Regions from separate parts of the Streptomyces sp. NPDC059900 genome, predicted to be linked through region 3. Evidence: predicted binding sites of a transcription regulator. Region 3 holds the regulator's gene; each other region holds the start of a gene.
What was found. The regulator HrcA, encoded in region 3, represses chaperone genes, less so after heat shock. The targets are predictions, from matches to a motif close to TTNGCACTCNGNNNNNCNGAGTGCNAA.
Positions count from the first base shown of each region.

Region 1: groES (co-chaperone GroES) is a predicted target of HrcA. The motif match lies at 2,977-3,003, and genes of this name have one in related genera.
Region 2: groL (chaperonin GroEL) is a predicted target of HrcA. The motif match lies at 3,619-3,645, and genes of this name have one in related genera.

Region 1 is NZ_JBNNJZ010000010.1:10,897-16,609, reverse strand. It holds gene ACQKIP_RS03365 (SDR family NAD(P)-dependent oxidoreductase) at 1-622, shown strand, start outside; gene groL (chaperonin GroEL) at 780-2,405, opposite strand; gene groES (co-chaperone GroES) at 2,525-2,833, opposite strand; gene ACQKIP_RS03350 (polysaccharide deacetylase family protein) at 3,355-4,320, opposite strand; gene ACQKIP_RS03345 (THUMP-like domain-containing protein) at 4,403-5,623, shown strand; gene ACQKIP_RS03340 (RNA polymerase sigma factor) at 5,672-5,713, opposite strand, start outside.
Region 2 is NZ_JBNNJZ010000096.1:13,210-18,922, forward strand. It holds gene ACQKIP_RS16305 (glucosyl-3-phosphoglycerate synthase) at 1-786, opposite strand, end outside; SAM riboswitch class I at 953-1,087, shown strand; gene thrC (threonine synthase) at 1,105-2,421, shown strand; gene ACQKIP_RS16315 (MoaD/ThiS family protein) at 2,533-2,808, shown strand; gene ACQKIP_RS16320 (cold-shock protein) at 3,233-3,436, shown strand; gene groL (chaperonin GroEL) at 3,773-5,398, shown strand; gene ACQKIP_RS16330 (ATP-binding protein) at 5,450-5,713, opposite strand, start outside.
Region 3 is NZ_JBNNJZ010000118.1:13,142-18,854, reverse strand. It holds gene dnaJ (molecular chaperone DnaJ) at 1-816, opposite strand, end outside; gene hrcA (heat-inducible transcriptional repressor HrcA) at 817-1,833, opposite strand; gene ACQKIP_RS18270 (MBL fold metallo-hydrolase) at 2,003-2,746, shown strand; gene ACQKIP_RS18265 (DUF3097 domain-containing protein) at 2,781-3,605, shown strand; gene hemW (radical SAM family heme chaperone HemW) at 3,857-5,089, opposite strand; gene ACQKIP_RS18255 (SpoIIE family protein phosphatase) at 5,141-5,713, opposite strand, start outside.

The sequences.
Region 1 (5,713 bases), on a different contig from region 3:
CGAGGCGGAGGTCCTGACCGCGGACCTCGCGACGGACGACGGGATCACCACCGTCGAGAAGCGGCTCGCTGACCCCAGGAACCCGGTCGATCTCCTGGTGAACAACGCCGGGTTCGGCAACAAGGGCCAGTACCTGGAAGTGCCGATCGAGGATGAGCTGACGATGCTCAAGGTGCACTGCGAGGCGGTGCTCCGCCTCACGTCGGCGGCGACGGAGTCGATGCGGGAGCGGGGCCGCGGGGGCGTCGTCAACGTCGCGTCGGTGGCGGCGTTCGTACCGCGCGGGACGTACGGCGCTTCGAAGGCGTGGGTCGTGCAGTTCACGCAGGGCGCGGCGAAGGACCTGGCGGGATCCGGGGTGCGGCTGATGGCCCTGTGCCCCGGATTCGTACGGACCGAGTTCCACGAGCGTGCCGGGATGGGGACGTCCAACATCCCCAAGTGGATGTGGCTGGACGCGGACAAGCTGGTCGCTGCGGCGCTTTCCGACTTGGCGCGGGGCAGGACCCTCTCCATCCCGGACCCGAAGTACAAGGCACTGATGGGCGTGGTGAAGGTGACGCCGAGGGCGCTGCTGAGCGGGGTCACGTCACGGACGGGCAGGAAGTACGGCCCGCAGTAACCCTGGAGGGCGGGATCGCGTCTGCCGGAACCCGTCAGTCGCCGACTGCGGGTGGTGGTCCGTCCTCGCGCAGTTCCCCGCGCCCCTTCGGGGCGCTCCCGAACACGCTGAGGCCCGGCTCCCCCGTGGGGAGCCGGGCCTCAGTCACAAACTCAGGTCAGTGCGAGTGACCGTGGCCGTGGCCCGCGGCCTCGGCCTCCTCCTCGGCCGGCTTCTCGACGACCAGGGTCTCGGTCGTGAGCAGCAGGGAGGCGATCGACGCGGCGTTCTCCAGCGCGGAGCGCGTGACCTTGACCGGGTCGATGACGCCGGCCTTGACCAGGTCGCCGTACTCGCCGGTGGCGGCGTTGAAGCCGAAGCCCTTGTCGAGCTCGGCGACCTTCGAGGTGATGACGTAGCCCTCGAGGCCGGCGTTCTCGGCGATCCAGCGCAGCGGCTCGACGGCGGCGCGGCGGACGACGGCGACACCGGTGGCCTCGTCGCCCTCCTTGCCGAGCGAGTCGCCGAGCACCTTGGCGGCGTGCACCAGAGCGGAGCCACCACCGGAGACGATGCCCTCCTCGACCGCGGCGCGGGTCGCGGAGATGGCGTCCTCCAGACGGTGCTTCTTCTCCTTGAGCTCCACCTCGGTGGCGGCGCCGACCTTGATCACGCAGACGCCGCCGGCCAGCTTCGCGAGGCGCTCCTGGAGCTTCTCGCGGTCCCAGTCGGAGTCCGTGGCCTCGATCTCGGCCTTGATCTGGTTGACGCGACCCTCGACCTCGGAGGCGTTGCCGCCGCCGTCGACGACCGTGGTGTCGTCCTTGGTGATGGTCACGCGGCGCGCGGTGCCGAGCACGTCGAGACCGACCTGGTCGAGCTTGAGGCCGACCTCTTCGGCGATGACGGTGCCGCCGGTGAGGGTGGCGAGGTCACCGAGCATGGCCTTGCGGCGGTCGCCGAAGCCGGGGGCCTTCACCGCGACGGCGTTGAAGGTGCCGCGGATCTTGTTCACGACCAGGGTCGACAGGGCCTCGCCCTCGACGTCCTCGGCGATGATCAGGAGCGGCTTCGAGGCGTTGGCCTGGATGACCTTCTCGAGCAGCGGGAGCAGGTCCTGGATCGAGGAGATCTTGCCCTGGTGGATGAGGATGTACGGGTCCTCGAGCACCGCCTCCATGCGCTCCTGGTCCGTCACGAAGTACGGCGACAGGTAGCCCTTGTCGAAGGCCATGCCCTCGGTGAAGTCCAGCTCGAGCCCGAAGGTGTTGGACTCCTCGACGGTGATGACACCGTCCTTGCCGACCTTGTCCATCGCCTCGGCGATGAGCTCGCCGACCTGCGGGTCCTGGGCGGACAGACCGGCGACGGCCGCGATGTCGGCCTTGTCGTCGATCGGGCGCGCGGTCGCGAGGAGCTCCTCGGAGACGGCCTTGACGGCGGCGTCGATGCCCTTCTTCAGGGCGGCCGGGGAGGCGCCGGCGGCTACGTTGCGCAGGCCTTCCTTGACCAGGGCCTGGGCGAGCACGGTCGCGGTGGTGGTGCCGTCACCCGCGATGTCGTTGGTCTTGGTCGCCACCTCCTTGACGAGCTGGGCGCCGAGGTTCTCGTACGGGTCCTCGACCTCGACCTCACGGGCGATGGTGACGCCGTCGTTGGTGATGGTCGGGGCGCCGAACTTCTTGTCGATGACGACGTTGCGGCCGCGGGGGCCGATCGTCACCTTCACCGTGTCGGCAAGCTTGTTGACGCCGCGCTCAAGGGCGCGACGGGCGTCCTCGTCGAACTTCAGGATCTTCGCCATGGGAGCGATTCAGCCCTCTCGAAAACTCGGGTGAACGAACTGCGCCCCTCGCCGCCCGGCAATCAGCGGGGTGACCAGGGGCGCAGCTCAAAAGCAAATCTGCTGGTGAAGCAGGTGAATTACTTCTCGACGATCGCGAGCACGTCGCGAGCCGAGAGGACGAGGTACTCGTCGCCGTTGTACTTCACCTCGGTGCCGCCGTACTTGCTGTACAGCACGACATCGCCGACCTTCACGTCGAGCGGCAGGCGCTCGCCGTTCTCGAAGCGGCCCGGGCCCACGGCGAGGACAGCACCCTCCTGGGGCTTCTCCTTCGCGGTGTCCGGAATGACCAGGCCAGAGGCCGTGGTCTGCTCGGCGTCGAGCGGCTGGACCACAATGCGGTCCTCGAGCGGCTTGATGGCAACCTTGGAGCTGGCGGTCGTCACGATCCGGTCTCCCCCTTCGGAGATCTACGGGGTTAACAGTCTGGGGTGGCGACCAGGTGGATCCGTCGTCGCGGGTGCCGGACCTGCCCGTCGCTGTTGGCACTCTCCAGTGGTGAGTGCCAAGGGTGAGACTAGGACGGCGATTAGCACTCGGTCAAGCGGACTGCTAATTCACTGACGTGGGTCTTAACCGACTGGGGTGCTCCGCGGCGGCGCGGGGACGCCCCGCCGCCCTTCCGGGCAACGCTTTCCGGGGGGCGGGGGTTCCTTTCCGGCGTCCGGGCTCTGCCCTGTTTCCGGTGGCCCGGCAGGCGGGGTGGCTGTGCCCACCGGCTCCGCCGTGCGGAACGCCTGCCCGCAGCGGTCGGCCTCCGGTTTCCGCTTGGGAACCTTCTCCGCCGCCTTTCTGCCCAGCCTTTCGATCGGGTCCACCGACTGTGCGCACCCAGTGAGCAGTGCGGGCGCGAGCACGCCTGTCGCGAGTACTCCGACAAGGAACCGCCGCGCCCGCGCCCGCCCCGTCACAGGTAGTCCTCCAGCCTGGCCACCGCGTACCCCTTGTCGGTGACCGTCTTCATGACCTTGCGGATCATGTCGGGCATCGTGCCCTTCCAGTCCTCGCGCCCCCGGAAGTGCGTGAGGATGATGTCGCCGGGATGCAGGTCCCGGTCCCATTCGCGCCACTCCATGTGGTCGGCGAAGGCCTCGGACGCCCACAGCGGCACGGCCTTGATCCCGCAGGACTTGGCCGCGCGCAGCGTGTCCGCGTTGTAGTTGCCGTACGGCGGGCGGAAGAGCTCGGGGCGCTTGCCGTAGCGCTGGTGGATGATGTCCTGCATGCCGCAGATCTCGCGCCGCTGGCCCGCGTACGAGAGCCCCGGCAGGTAGCGGTGGTGCAGCGTGTGGTTGTTGAGCTCGACGCCGCGCGACTGCATCTTCTTGAAGTAGCCGTAGTCCTCCTTGACCAGGTAGTCGCTGAGGAACGCGGTGTACGGGATCTGGAGCTCGCTCATCATCTTGAGCAGCGCCGGGTCCTTCTCGGCGCCGTCGTCCATGGTCAGGAAGACGACCTTCTTCTTCGTGGGGATCGTCGTGAAGACGGGCGGCAGGTTCTCCTGGCCCTTGACCTCGAAGCCCTTGCGCGTGGTGATCTTCGGCTTCTGCGCGGGCGGCTCGGGCGCGGCCAGCGGGGTCTTCGCCAGGCCCCAGCGTTTCGCGGCGGCGGCGCGCGCGACCTGGGTGACGCGGAGCTTCTGGGCGTAGGTGTCGAGGGCGCGGGCGGGCGGCGCGTCCAGGCGCTGCTGACCGGGTGCGGGCTTCGCTCCGCCGTCGGCGCCCGAGGCACATCCGGAGGCGATCGCGGCGACGGTGAGCACGGCGGCCCCGGTCCGCGCCCGGCTCACCGCGCGACGCCTGCGCCGCGCGGAGCCCCGCCCCCGGCTCTCCCGTTTTGCCCTGAATTCATCTTTTTGTCGTACTAGTTGCATGGCGCCGGATCTTTGCAGCTCACGGCCCTGTTGCGGGGCCGACACCGCCGCCGGGCGCGCACCATCCACCGACTGGCCCACAATGGGCCGGGTGAACGACCTCGACCGCGCCCCGACCGCCCTGACCTCCTTCTCCGCGCTGCTCACCGCCGAAGGCCGGTCGCTGCTCGATCTCGACGAGGTGCGCGAGGCCGATCCGGCACGGGAGCTCGCCGTCGCCACCCGCCTGCGCCGCGAGCACCCGGCGGAGCTGGTCACGGCGGTGCTCGCGCAGGCGCGGCTGCGGCGGCGCGCGGTGGCGAAGTTCGGCGCCGATGACGCGGGGCGGATGTTCTTCACCCCCAACGGCGTCGAGCAGGCGACACGCACCAGCGTGGCCGTGCACCGCGCCGAGAGCTTCAAGGCCCTGGGCGTGCGCAGCGTGGCCGATCTCTGCTGCGGCATCGGCGGCGACGCGATCGCCCTCGCCCGGGCCGGTATCGCCGTACTCGCCGTCGACCGTGACCCGCTGACCTGCGCGGTGGCGCGCGCGAACGCGGAAGCGCTCGGGCTCGCCGACCTCATCGAGGTGCGCGAGGCCGATGTCACCGAGGTCGACACCTCCGCGTACGACGCCGTCTTCGTGGACCCGGCGCGGCGCGGCGGCCGTGGCCGCATCTTCGACCCCGAGGCCTACTCCCCGCCGCTCTCCTGGGCCGTCGGCGCCGCCCGCAAGGCCCCGCACGCGGCGCTGAAGATCGCTCCCGGCATTCCGCACGAGGCGGTGCCCGCGGAGGCCGCCGCGGAGTGGATCTCGGACGGCGGTGACGTGAAGGAGGCCGTGCTGTGGTTCGGCACGGACGCCCCGTCGTCGCACCGCGCGACGCTGCTGCCCTCGGGCGCCAGGCTGTCGTCCCCGCTCGACGCGATGCTGCCGGACCCGGAGGTGCGGGCGGTGGGCCGCTACCTCTACGAGCCGGACGGTGCCGTCATCCGTGCGCATCTGGTGGCGGAGGTGGCCGCGCGGGTGGAGGGCGGGCTCATCGACGAGACCATCGCCTACGTCACCTCCGACGCGCTGCACGCGACGCCGTACGCCGTGGCGTACGAGATCACCGATCAACTGCCCTTCGGCGTGAAGAAGTTGAAGGCGCTGCTGCGGGAGCGTGAGGTCGGGATCCTGACGGTGAAGAAGCGGGGGTCGGCGGTGGAGCCGGAGGAGCTGCGGCGCAAGGTGAAGCCGCAGGGCAAGAACTCCGCGACGGTTTTCCTCACCCGGGTCGCGGGGGCGCCCGCGATGCTGATCGGGCAGCCGGTCGGATAGTTCAGCCCCCGGGGCCCCGGACGGAATCAGGCACCGCAGGGCCGCCGCCTAGCCGCACTCGTCCGCCCGTCCCCGCAACAACTCCCGCTC
Region 2 (5,713 bases), on a different contig from region 3:
CGTCCGGTAGATCGCCGCGGCCATCCGGCCGAGCGCCTGCCCGTCCTGGTGGCGGTGCTTGCGCACCCCGACGTCGACCTGCGCGAGCGCGTCGAGGCCCACGGTGTGCAGCGCGTCGACGAGCAGCCCGAGCTCCACGCCGTACCCGACGGGGAACGGCAACCGCTCAAGGAGGGACCGGCGCGCCGCGTACTCCCCGCCCAGCGGCTGCACGAATCCGGCGAGTTGGGGCCAGTGCATGTTGAGCAGCGGGCGCGCCATCAGCTCGGTGACCCGGCCGCCCTGGTCGTCGGTCCCGGCCAGCGGGCGGTCGTACATCGCCTTCACGAAGTCCACGTCGGGCTCGGTCAGGAGCGGGCCCACGATCCCCGTCACGAAGTCCGCCGAGAACTCCCTCAGGTCCGCGTCGACGAACGCGACGATGTCGCCGCCGGTCACCAGGAGCGAGCGCCACAGGACCTCGCCCTTGCCGGGCACGGCCGGGATGCGCGGCAGGATCTCGTCCCGGTGCACGACCCGCGCGCCCGCCGCCCCGGCGACCTCGGCCGTGCGGTCGGCGGAGCCGGAGTCGATCACCACGAGTTCGTCGACGAGGGCGGCCTTCTCGACCAGCTCGCGGCGGATCTCGGCGACGATCTCGCCGACCGTCGCCTCCTCGTCGAGCGCGGGCAGGACGACACTCACCGAGGCTCCCGACGCCCGTTTGGCGGCGACGAGCGCGCTGAGCGGGCGGTCGGCAACAGACCAGGAACGCCTGGTCAGCCAGCGCTCGGCCTCTTCCAGCACGGGGGGCTCCTCCTGTGTGTGGCCTACATGTGATCCATCTCGCGGTTCGGACGACTATCTCAAGGGTCCAGGCCGTCGGTTACAGTCTTGAACAACGCCGATGACCATCGCATGCCGGGGTCATCGCGCAACAAATGCCCCGGGCCCCTGAAGCCCGGCGCCATACCGCTCATCCAGAGGGGCAGAGGGATACGGCCCGTTGAAGCCCCGGCAACCATCCCGCCGACCGCGCACGCGAGGTCTCGGTGGGGAAGGTGCCAATTCCGTCTCGCGGCGAGATGCGTCGCGAGGAAGATGAGGAGAAAGGGCCTCGCCTCCATGGCTGCGCAGACTGTCGCAACGAACGACACCACCCCCTCCACCACGACGTCCACGGGTTCTGTGGACCTCGGCCCCGCGTCCGGCCTCTCCTGCCGCGAGTGCGGCGAGCTCTACCCGCTCGGCCCGATCTTCGCCTGCCAGGCCTGTTTCGGCCCGCTCGAAGTCGCGTACGACCTGCCGACCGGTGACCCCGAGGCGCTGCGCAAGCAGATCGAGTCCGGCCCGGACAACATCTGGCGCTACGCCCCGCTCCTTCCCGTCCCGGCGGACGTCGCCGAGAAGCCCAACATCAACCCCGGTTGGACCAAGCTCGTCAAGGCCGACAACCTCGCCCGCGAGCTCGGCGTCGAGCAGGGCAAGCTGTTCGTCAAGGACGACTCCGGCAACCCGACGCACTCCTTCAAGGACCGCGTCGTGGCGCAGGCCATCGAGGCCGCCCGCGCCTTCGGCTTCACCACGCTCTCCTGCTCCTCCACCGGCAACCTCGCGGGCGCCGTCGGTGCCGCCGCGGCCCGCGCCGGCTTCCGTTCCTGCGTGTTCATCCCGCACGACCTGGAGCAGGGCAAGGTCGTCATGGCCGCGGTGTACGGCGGCGAGCTCGTCGGCATCGAGGGCAACTACGACGACGTGAACCGCTTCTGCTCCGAGCTCATCGGCGACCCGCTGGGCGAGGGCTGGGGCTTCGTGAACGTGAACCTGCGGCCGTACTACGGCGAGGGTTCCAAGACCCTCGCGTACGAGATCTGCGAGCAGCTGGGGTGGGTCCTTCCCGACCAGCTGGTCATCCCGATCGCCTCCGGATCGCAGCTCACGAAGATCGACAAGGGCCTCAAGGAGCTCATCAAGCTCGGGCTCGTCGAGGACAAGCCCTACAAGATCTTCGGAGCGCAGGCCGAGGGGTGCTCGCCGGTGTCCACCGCCTTCAAGGCCGGGCACGACGTCGTGCGCCCGCAGAAGCCGGACACCATCGCCAAGTCGCTCGCCATCGGCAACCCCGCCGACGGGCCGTACGTCCTGGACATCGCGCGCCGTACGGGCGGTGCGGTGGAGGACGTGAACGACGAGCAGGTCGTCGACGCGATCAAGCTGCTCGCGCGGACCGAGGGCATCTTCGCGGAGACCGCGGGCGGTGTGACGGTGGGCGTCACGAAGAAGCTGATCGAGGCCGGTCTCATCGACCCGGCGCTCACCACCGTGGTGCTGAACACCGGTGATGGCCTCAAGACCCTGGACGCTGTTGCCGAGACCTCTCAGGCGACCGCGACGATCAAGCCCAACCTTGACGCGTTTCGCGCCGCGGGTCTTGCCGGTTAACCGCCGCAGGGCCTGAGCCTTCCTCCGTCTGCGGACCGTCGTGGCTGGTCGCGCAGTTCCCCGCGCCCCTGACGGGGCGCCCCACGCCCCCGAACTACCGAGGTGATCCCCATGAGCGTGAACGTTCGTATCCCCACCATTCTCCGCACCTACACCGGCGGTCAGTCCGAGGTCGCCGCCGAGGGGGCGAACCTCTCCGAGGTCATTGCCGACCTGGAGAAGAACCACGCCGGTATCGCGGCCCGCGTCCTGGACGACCAGGGCAAGCTGCGGCGCTTCGTGAACGTCTACGTGAACGACGACGACGTCCGCTTCGAGCAGGGTCTGGAGACCGCGACGCCGGACGGCGCCGGCATCTCGATCATTCCCGCCGTCGCCGGTGGTTGATTCTTTAAAGAAATACCCTGCGTAATCGGCTTTGCCCCCTCCGCGAGAGAAGTGGAGGGGGCAATTCCATGTGGTTGAGCACGGTACAGTTGGGAAGCGAGCTTCCCCGTTTGTGCCGAGCGCATATACGAAGTCGCCCTGAGGGCGACAAGAAGCAGCCAAAGTGCACTGCCCATTTGCCCCTCTCGTGGCATTTGTCCGGCCCGACTTGCCCTGAACTCCGGTAAATCCTCCGCATATTTCCGATCAGGCGTGCCCAGAATTCTCGTCTGATTGACCTGTTGCAGAGGGCAGTTGGACAGATACATTCAGCCGCGGTCGACGCGTTCCGGCGCACGCCTCCACAACCCATTGGGGGGGTGAGGTCTGACCCGGGTCCGCGAAGTGCGGGTCCGTGCAAGGGCCAGTAATAGGGGAGTTAGGCATGGCTCAGGGCACCGTCAAGTGGTTCAACGCGGAGAAGGGGTACGGCTTCATCGCGGTCGACGGTGGTGCGGATGTATTCGTCCACTACAGCGCGATCCAGATGGACGGCTACCGCACCCTTGAAGAAGGTCAGCGAGTTGAGTTCGAGATCTCGCAGGGCCAGAAGGGTCCGCAGGCGGACATGGTCAAGCTCGCCGTCTGATCTCGGCGCGATCGACCAGTGACTTAGCGAGTGACGAGGGGCCCGTATCCCGACAGGGGTACGGGCCCCTCGTGCGTCCGGGCGTGTGCGCCGCACCGCGCCCTGGACGCGCGCCCCCTCCGTACGTCCGGGATCCACTAGAGGCGCTTGCACTCGCAGGGGTCGAGTGCTAATCATTGGGCTTAGCACTCTCCGAGTGAGAGTGACAGAACTTGGATCGGGTCGGTGAGGCCCGCAGGCCGGGTGGGGCAAGGAACCACAAGGCTTGCAGGCCGTCCGTCGCGGGCACCGATGCGATCCGGAGCATGCCACCCCTGTCCGGGAGGACCACTTCACATGGCCAAGATCATCGCGTTCGACGAGGAGGCACGGCGCGGCCTCGAGCGCGGCATGAACCAGCTCGCCGACGCCGTCAAGGTGACCCTGGGCCCCAAGGGTCGCAACGTCGTCCTCGAGAAGAAGTGGGGTGCCCCCACGATCACCAACGATGGTGTTTCCATCGCCAAGGAGATCGAGCTCGAGGACCCGTACGAGAAGATCGGCGCCGAGCTGGTCAAGGAGGTCGCGAAGAAGACGGACGACGTCGCCGGTGACGGCACGACGACCGCGACCGTCCTGGCGCAGGCGCTGGTCCGCGAGGGCCTGCGCAACGTAGCCGCCGGTGCCAACCCGATGGCCCTCAAGCGCGGCATCGAGAAGGCCGTCGAGGCCGTCTCGGGCGCCCTGCTCGAGCAGGCCAAGGACGTGGAGACCAAGGAGCAGATCGCTTCGACCGCCTCCATCTCCGCCGCCGACACCCAGATCGGCGAGCTCATCGCCGAGGCCATGGACAAGGTCGGCAAGGAAGGCGTCATCACCGTCGAGGAGTCGCAGACCTTCGGGCTCGAGCTTGAGCTCACCGAGGGCATGCGCTTCGACAAGGGCTACATCTCGGCGTACTTCGCCACGGACATGGAGCGTATGGAGGCGTCGCTCGACGACCCGTACATCCTGATCGTGAACTCGAAGATCTCGAACGTGAAGGACCTCCTTCCGCTCCTCGAGAAGGTCATGCAGTCCGGCAAGCCGCTGCTGATCATCGCCGAGGACGTCGAGGGCGAGGCCCTGTCGACCCTGGTCGTCAACAAGATCCGTGGCACCTTCAAGTCCGTCGCCGTCAAGGCGCCCGGCTTCGGTGACCGCCGCAAGGCCATGCTCGGCGACATCGCCATCCTCACCGGTGGCACCGTCATCTCCGAGGAGGTCGGCCTCAAGCTGGAGAACGCCGGTCTCGACCTGCTCGGCCGCGCCCGCAAGGTCGTCATCACCAAGGACGAGACCACGATCGTCGACGGCTCCGGCGAGAGCGACCAGGTCCAGGGTCGCGTCAACCAGATCCGCGCCGAGATCGAGAACTCGGACAGCGACTACGACCGCGAGAAGCTGCAGGAGCGCCTGGCGAAGCTCGCCGGCGGTGTTGCGGTCATCAAGGCCGGTGCCGCGACCGAGGTCGAGCTCAAGGAGCGCAAGCACCGCATCGAGGACGCCGTTCGCAACGCGAAGGCGGCCGTCGAAGAGGGCATCGTCGCCGGTGGTGGCGTGGCGCTGCTGCAGGCCGCCGCCGTCTTCGAGAAGCTGGAGCTCGAGGGTGACGAGGCGACCGGCGCCAACGCCGTGAAGCTCGCCCTGGAGGCCCCGCTCAAGCAGATCGCCGTCAACGGCGGCCTTGAGGGCGGCGTCGTCGTCGAGAAGGTCCGCAACCTCACCGTCGGCCACGGCCTGAACGCCGCGACCGGTGAGTACGTCGACATGATCGCCGAGGGCATCCTCGACCCGGCGAAGGTCACGCGCTCTGCCCTGCAGAACGCCGCGTCCATCGCCGCGCTGTTCCTCACCACCGAGGCCGTCATCGCCGACAAGCCGGAGAAGGCGGGCGCTGCCCCGGCCGGCGGCGGCATGCCGGGCGGTGACATGGACTTCTGATCGACCTCTGGTTGATCGACGTCCCGTACGTACCGAGGGCGGCACTCCTTCTCACGAAGGGGTGCCGCCCTCGGGCGTTGCCAGGGCATAGGCGATGCCCTCGTCGATGCCGGTCTCCAGGCCTTTGCGGAAGGCGGCCTCGTACGCCAGGTCGCCGATGGTGTCGCGGACCCGGCGCTCGCAGGCCCGGCGGGCGGTCACGAGGTCCAGATTTCCCAGCTGAGCGACGCCGACGGAGCGCCACAGCACATCGGAGATCCCGAGCAGCCGCGCGGTCTGCTCGGGGTCGTCCATGGCCGAGGTCAGCATGTCGAC
Region 3 (5,713 bases):
GGTGACCGTGCAGTGCAGGTCGTCGCCGCGCCGCTGGAACACGGCGTGCGGCAGCTCGTGGATCTCCACGTACAGGTCACCGGCGGGGCCGCCGCCGGGGCCGACCTCGCCCTCGCCCGCGAGCTGGATCCGCGTGCCGTTGTCGACACCGGCCGGGATCTTCACAGTGAGCGTCCGCCGCGACCGGATGCGGCCGTCGCCGGCGCACTCCGGGCACGGGGTGGGCACGACCGTGCCGAAGCCCTGACACTGCGGGCAGGGCCGCGAGGTCATGACCTGGCCGAGGAAGGACCGCGTGACCTGCGACACCTCACCGCGACCGCGGCACATGTCACACGTCTGGGCGGACGTTCCCGGCGCGGCGCCTTCACCGCTGCAGGTCGTACATACGACCGCCGTGTCGACCTGTATGTCCTTGGTGGTCCCGAAGGCCGCCTCGTCGAGGTCGATCTCGAGCCGGATCATGGCGTCCTGGCCGCGGCGCGTGCGCGACCGGGGGCCACGCTGCGACGCCGTACCGAAGAACGCGTCCATGATGTCCGAGAAGTTGCCGAAGCCACCGGCTCCGAAACCGCCCGCACCACCGCCGCCGCCCGCCTGGGACAGCGGGTCGCCGCCGAGGTCGTAGACCTGCTTCTTCTGCGGGTCCGACAACACCTCGTACGCGGCGTTGATCTCCTTGAAGCGCTCCTGAGTCTTCGGATCCGGATTCACGTCCGGGTGAAGCTCTCGCGCAAGCCTCCGGAAGGCCTTCTTGATTTCGTCCTGGGAAGCGTCGCGGCGCACGCCTAGTACGGCGTAGTAGTCCGTGGCCACTTACGACTCCGCCAGGATCTGTCCGACGTAACGTGCCACTGCGCGTACTGCTCCCATCGTTCCCGGATAGTCCATGCGGGTCGGGCCGACCACGCCGAGCTTGGCTACTGCCTCGCTGCCCGAACCGTAGCCGACGGAGACCACGGACGTAGAGCTGAGTCCCTCATGGGCGTTCTCGTGACCGATCCGTACGGTCATGCCCGAATCCGTGGCCTCGCCAAGCAACTTGAGCAGAACGACCTGCTCCTCAAGAGCCTCCAGGACGGGCCTGATGGTGAGGGGAAAGTCATGTCCGAAGCGGGTGAGATTGGCCGTCCCGCCGATCATCAGCCGCTCCTCGGTCTCCTCGACCAGGGTTTCGAGGAGGGTGGAGAGCACCGTCGCCACGGTGCCCCGGTCCTCCGCGTCGAAGGACTCCGTCATGTCCTGCACCAGCTGCGGCACGTCCGCGAAGCGCCGGCCCGCGACCCGGCTGTTGAGCCGCGCCCGCAGATCCGCGAGCGAGGTCTCGCCGAACGGCGCGGGACAGTCGATCATGCGCTGCTCGACCCGGCCCGTGTCCGTGATCAGGACGAGCATCAGCCGGGCGGGAGCCAGCGAAAGCAGCTCCACGTGCCGCACCGTCGACCGCGTGAGCGACGGATACTGCACGACCGCGACCTGCCGGGTCAGCTGCGCGAGCAGCCGCACCGTGCGCGCCACGACGTCGTCGAGGTCGACGGCGCCGTCGAGGAAGTTCTGGATGGCCCTGCGCTCCGGCGCCGCCATCGGCTTGACGCCCGCGAGCCGGTCGACGAAGAGGCGGTACCCCTTGTCGGTCGGGATGCGCCCCGCGCTCGTATGAGGCTGGGCGATGAACCCTTCCTCCTCCAGCGCCGCCATGTCGTTGCGGACGGTGGCCGGGGAGACCCCGAGGCTGTGCCGCTCGGTGAGCGCCTTGGAGCCGACGGGCTCCTCGGTGCCGACATAGTCGTGGACGATGGCGCGCAGCACCTCGAGCCTGCGTTCACTGAGCATCCGCGCACACCTCCACCTTTTTGCCCTGAAACCTGTCTGCTCTGCGGCCCCGCCTGGCACTCCCCACAGGTGAGTGCCAGCCCGCGCCGCGCCCAGTGTACGGCCGTGAGGTACGGCCCCGGCAAGGGCAGCGGCTGCCGGGCGGCCGCCACGGGGCTAGCGTCGGCGTATGGACGTGGCACTGGCTTGGGACGAGGCGGGCTGGGAGCGGCTCGCGCCGCATGTGGGGCGGCGGCGCCTCCCGGTCTGGGACTGTACGGCGGGCCTGGTCGTCGGCGGCGAATCGGCGCTGATGATCGAGGCGGGGGCGACCCTGCGCGAGGGAGCAGAGCTGCGCACGCAGGCGCGCGGCATTCTCGGCGGGGGGCGGCGGGTCACCCACCTCGCCCTGACGCACCCGCACTTCGACCATGTGCTGGGTGCGGCGGCGTTCGCGGGCGTGGAGGTGTACGGCGCGGTCGGCCTCGACAAGCTGCTCGCCGGGGGCCGCGACGAACTGCGTGCGTCGGCGGTGCGGCACGGGGTCGGCGAGGACGCAGCGGCGGAGGCCGCCGATCTGCTCGTCCGGCCGCATCACGCGGTGTGCGGGGAGTGGACGCTGGACCTGGGCGGCGGGGTACAGGTCCTGCTGGCGAACGTCGGGCCCGGTCACACGGGGCACGACCTGGCGGTGCTCGTCCCGGCGGGCGCGGGCAGCCCGGAGATCGTCTTCTGCGGGGACCTGGTCGAGGAGTCGGGCGAACCGCAGGCGGGCGATGACGCGGTACCGGAGCGGTGGCCCGCGGCGCTCGACCGGCTCCTCGAACTGGGCGGTCCTGACGCGCTGTACGTGCCGGGGCACGGTGCGGTGGTCGATGCGGCTTTTGTCCGTGCGCAGCGCGCCACACTGGCGGCTCGCTTCGGCGTGTCGTAGCCGGTCGTACGCCTCTTCTCTTATCGTCATGCGAATGCGCCAGTACTCCGCAGACCTCACCCCGCCGTGGAAGAAGCCGAAGCCCGTGCCCGAGGTCGCCGCGGAGGCGGACCTCGTGGTGGAGGAGCTGGGCACCGGCTTCTGCGGGGCGGTGATCCGCTGCGAGAAGACGGCGGAGGGTCCGACGGTGACCCTGGAGGACCGCTTCGGCAAGCACCGCGTCTTCCCGATGACCCCGGGCGGCTTCGCCCTGGAGGGCCGCACGGTCACCCTCGTCCGCCCTTCCGCCGCCGCTCCTCTCGTACGTCCCACACGCACCGCGTCCGGCTCGGTGGCCGTGCCGGGGGCGCGGGCCCGGGTGGCACGCGCCGGGCGGATCTATGTGGAGGGACGGCACGACGCGGAGCTCGTCGAGCGGGTGTGGGGCGACGACCTGCGGATCGAGGGCGTGGTCGTCGAGTACCTGGAGGGCATCGACGACCTCCCGGCGATCGTCGCGGAGTTCTCCCCCGGCCCCGATGCCCGGCTGGGCGTCCTGGTGGACCACCTGGTGCCCGGCTCGAAGGAGTCGCGGATCGCGGCGGAGGTGAGTTCTTCCTCCGCGCTGGTGGTGGGGCACCCCTATATCGACGTGTGGGAGGCGGTGAAGCCGTCGTCGGTGGGGATCGCGGCGTGGCCCCGCGTCCCGCGCGGCCAGGACTGGAAGACGGGCGTCTGCGAGGCACTCGGCTGGCCCCCGAACACGGGGGCCGCGTGGCAACGGATCCTGGGTTCGGTGCACAGTTACAGGGATCTTGAACCGGCCCTGCTCGGCCGCGTGGAGGAACTGATCGACTTCGTCACGGGGACGGAGGACTAGCCCGCCGCGGGCCACGTTCCCGGCGTATGCACCGCCGCTTCGCGGCGGATCTTTCCCGCCCCCCCAAGCGGATCTTTCCCGCCCACCCACCCGAGTACCCCGCAGCGCGTCCCGGCGTGAAGATCTCCAGCCCGTCCGGCGTTTGAGGACGAACTCGGCGGAGCCGGTGATGACGGTGCGCGCGAGCCGGCGGAGCCGGAACTTCGGGAAGGGGCGGGACTGGGGAAAGCCCCGCAGGGACCGCCCGGACCTCAGTCCACCAGGTCCCGGACCACCGCATCCGCCAGCAACCGCCCCCGCAGGGTCAGCACAGCCCGCCCCTCTTCGTAAGGCCCCGCCTCAAGAAGACCGTCGGCCAGCGCCCGCCCCGCAGCCGCGAGCCCCGCAGCCCGCAGCAAGGACAGCGGGCACCCTTCCAGCAGCCGCAGCTCCAGCAGAATCCGCTCCACCCGCCGGTCCTCACCGGCAAGAACCTCCCGCCCGGCCCCCGGCGAGCGCCCGGCGGAAAGGGCCCCCGCATAAGCCCCCGGATGCTTGACGTTCCACCACCGCACACCCCCCACATGGCTGTGGGCCCCCGGCCCGGCCCCCCACCAGTCGGCCCCCCGCCAGTACAACTCGTTGTGCAGGCACCGCCCGGCCTCGGAGGTGGCCCAGTTGGACACCTCGTACCAGGAGTAGCCCGCGCCCCCTAGCACCTCGTCGGCGATGAGATACCGGTCCGCGTGGACGTCGTCGTCCGTCATCGGCACCTCCCCGCGCCGGATGCGCCGCGCCAGCTGCGTGCCCTCCTCGACGATCAGCGCATAGGCGCTGACGTGGTCGGGTCCGGCGCCGATCGCCGCGTCGAGCGTGGCCCGCCAGTCCTCGTCGCTCTCGCCCGGCGTGCCGTAGATGAGGTCGAGGTTGACGTGCTCGAAGCCCGCCGCCCGCGCCTCGGCCACGCACGCCTCGGGACGCCCGGGGGTGTGCGTACGGTCGAGCACCTTCAGTACGTGCTGCTTCGCGCTCTGCATCCCGAAGGAGACGCGGTTGAAGCCGCCGGCCCGCAGCTCGCTCAGGTAGGCCGGATCGACGGACTCCGGGTTCGCCTCGGTGGTGATCTCCGCGTCGTCCGCGAGCCCGAACTCCTCACGGACCGCGCCGAGCATCCGTACGAGGTCGGATGCGGCCAGGAGCGTCGGCGTACCGCCTCCCACGAAGACGGTCCGGACCGGGCGCGGGTCGTCCCCGAGCACCTTCCGCGCGAGCCGCACCTCGTCGATCAAGGTGTCCGCGTAGTTGTCGCGCGAGGCGAGCACGCCGCCGGAGCCGCGCAGCTCGGTGGCCGTGTAGGTGTTGAAGTCGCAGTAGCCGCAGCGCGTGGCGCAGTACGGGACGTGGAGGTAGAAGCCGAGCGGACGGGCCGCCGCTCCCTCCAGGGCGGACGCGGGCAGCGCGCCGTCCTCGGGCATGGGCTCACCATCGGGCAGTGCGGAAGGCATGCCTTCCATTGTCCCGCACCGCGGGCCGACCGGACGCCGCGCGCGCGGCCCCTACTGCGCCTGTAGCACCAGCACCGCCAGATCGTCGTCCGGCGGCCGCTCCGAGAACTCGTGCACCAGCCTCTTGATCCGTTCCGCCACGAGCCCCGCGTCCAGGCCCGCGCAGCTCGAGAGCGCTGCCGCGAGGCCGTCGCCGTCGTCGAACATCTGGCGTCCCGAGCGCCGCTCGGTCACGCCGTCCGTCACGCAGAGCAACGTGTCGCCCGCCCACAGCTCGAAGGTCTCGCTGGTGTACGTCGCGTCGTCGACCCCGAGCAGGAGCTGCGGCGTGGCCGCGCCCCGGACCGTGCCGTCGGGGGAGAGAAGGAGCGGCAGGGGGTGACCTGCGCTCGCCACCGTGCAGCGGACGCCGCCGCCGTCCATGGGCACCAGCTCGCCGTAGAGGAGGGAGAGGAAGCGGGAGGTGGCCCCGTCGGGCGGCAGGCCCTGGCCGCCCGCGACCGCGATGACCGCGGCGGCCGCGTCCGCCGCTTCCGTCGCGTCGTCCAGGAGGAGCTGGTTGAGGCGGTCGAGGACCTCGGCGACCTCGTACCCCTCGCGGGCGAGCAGCCGCAGCCACGGGCG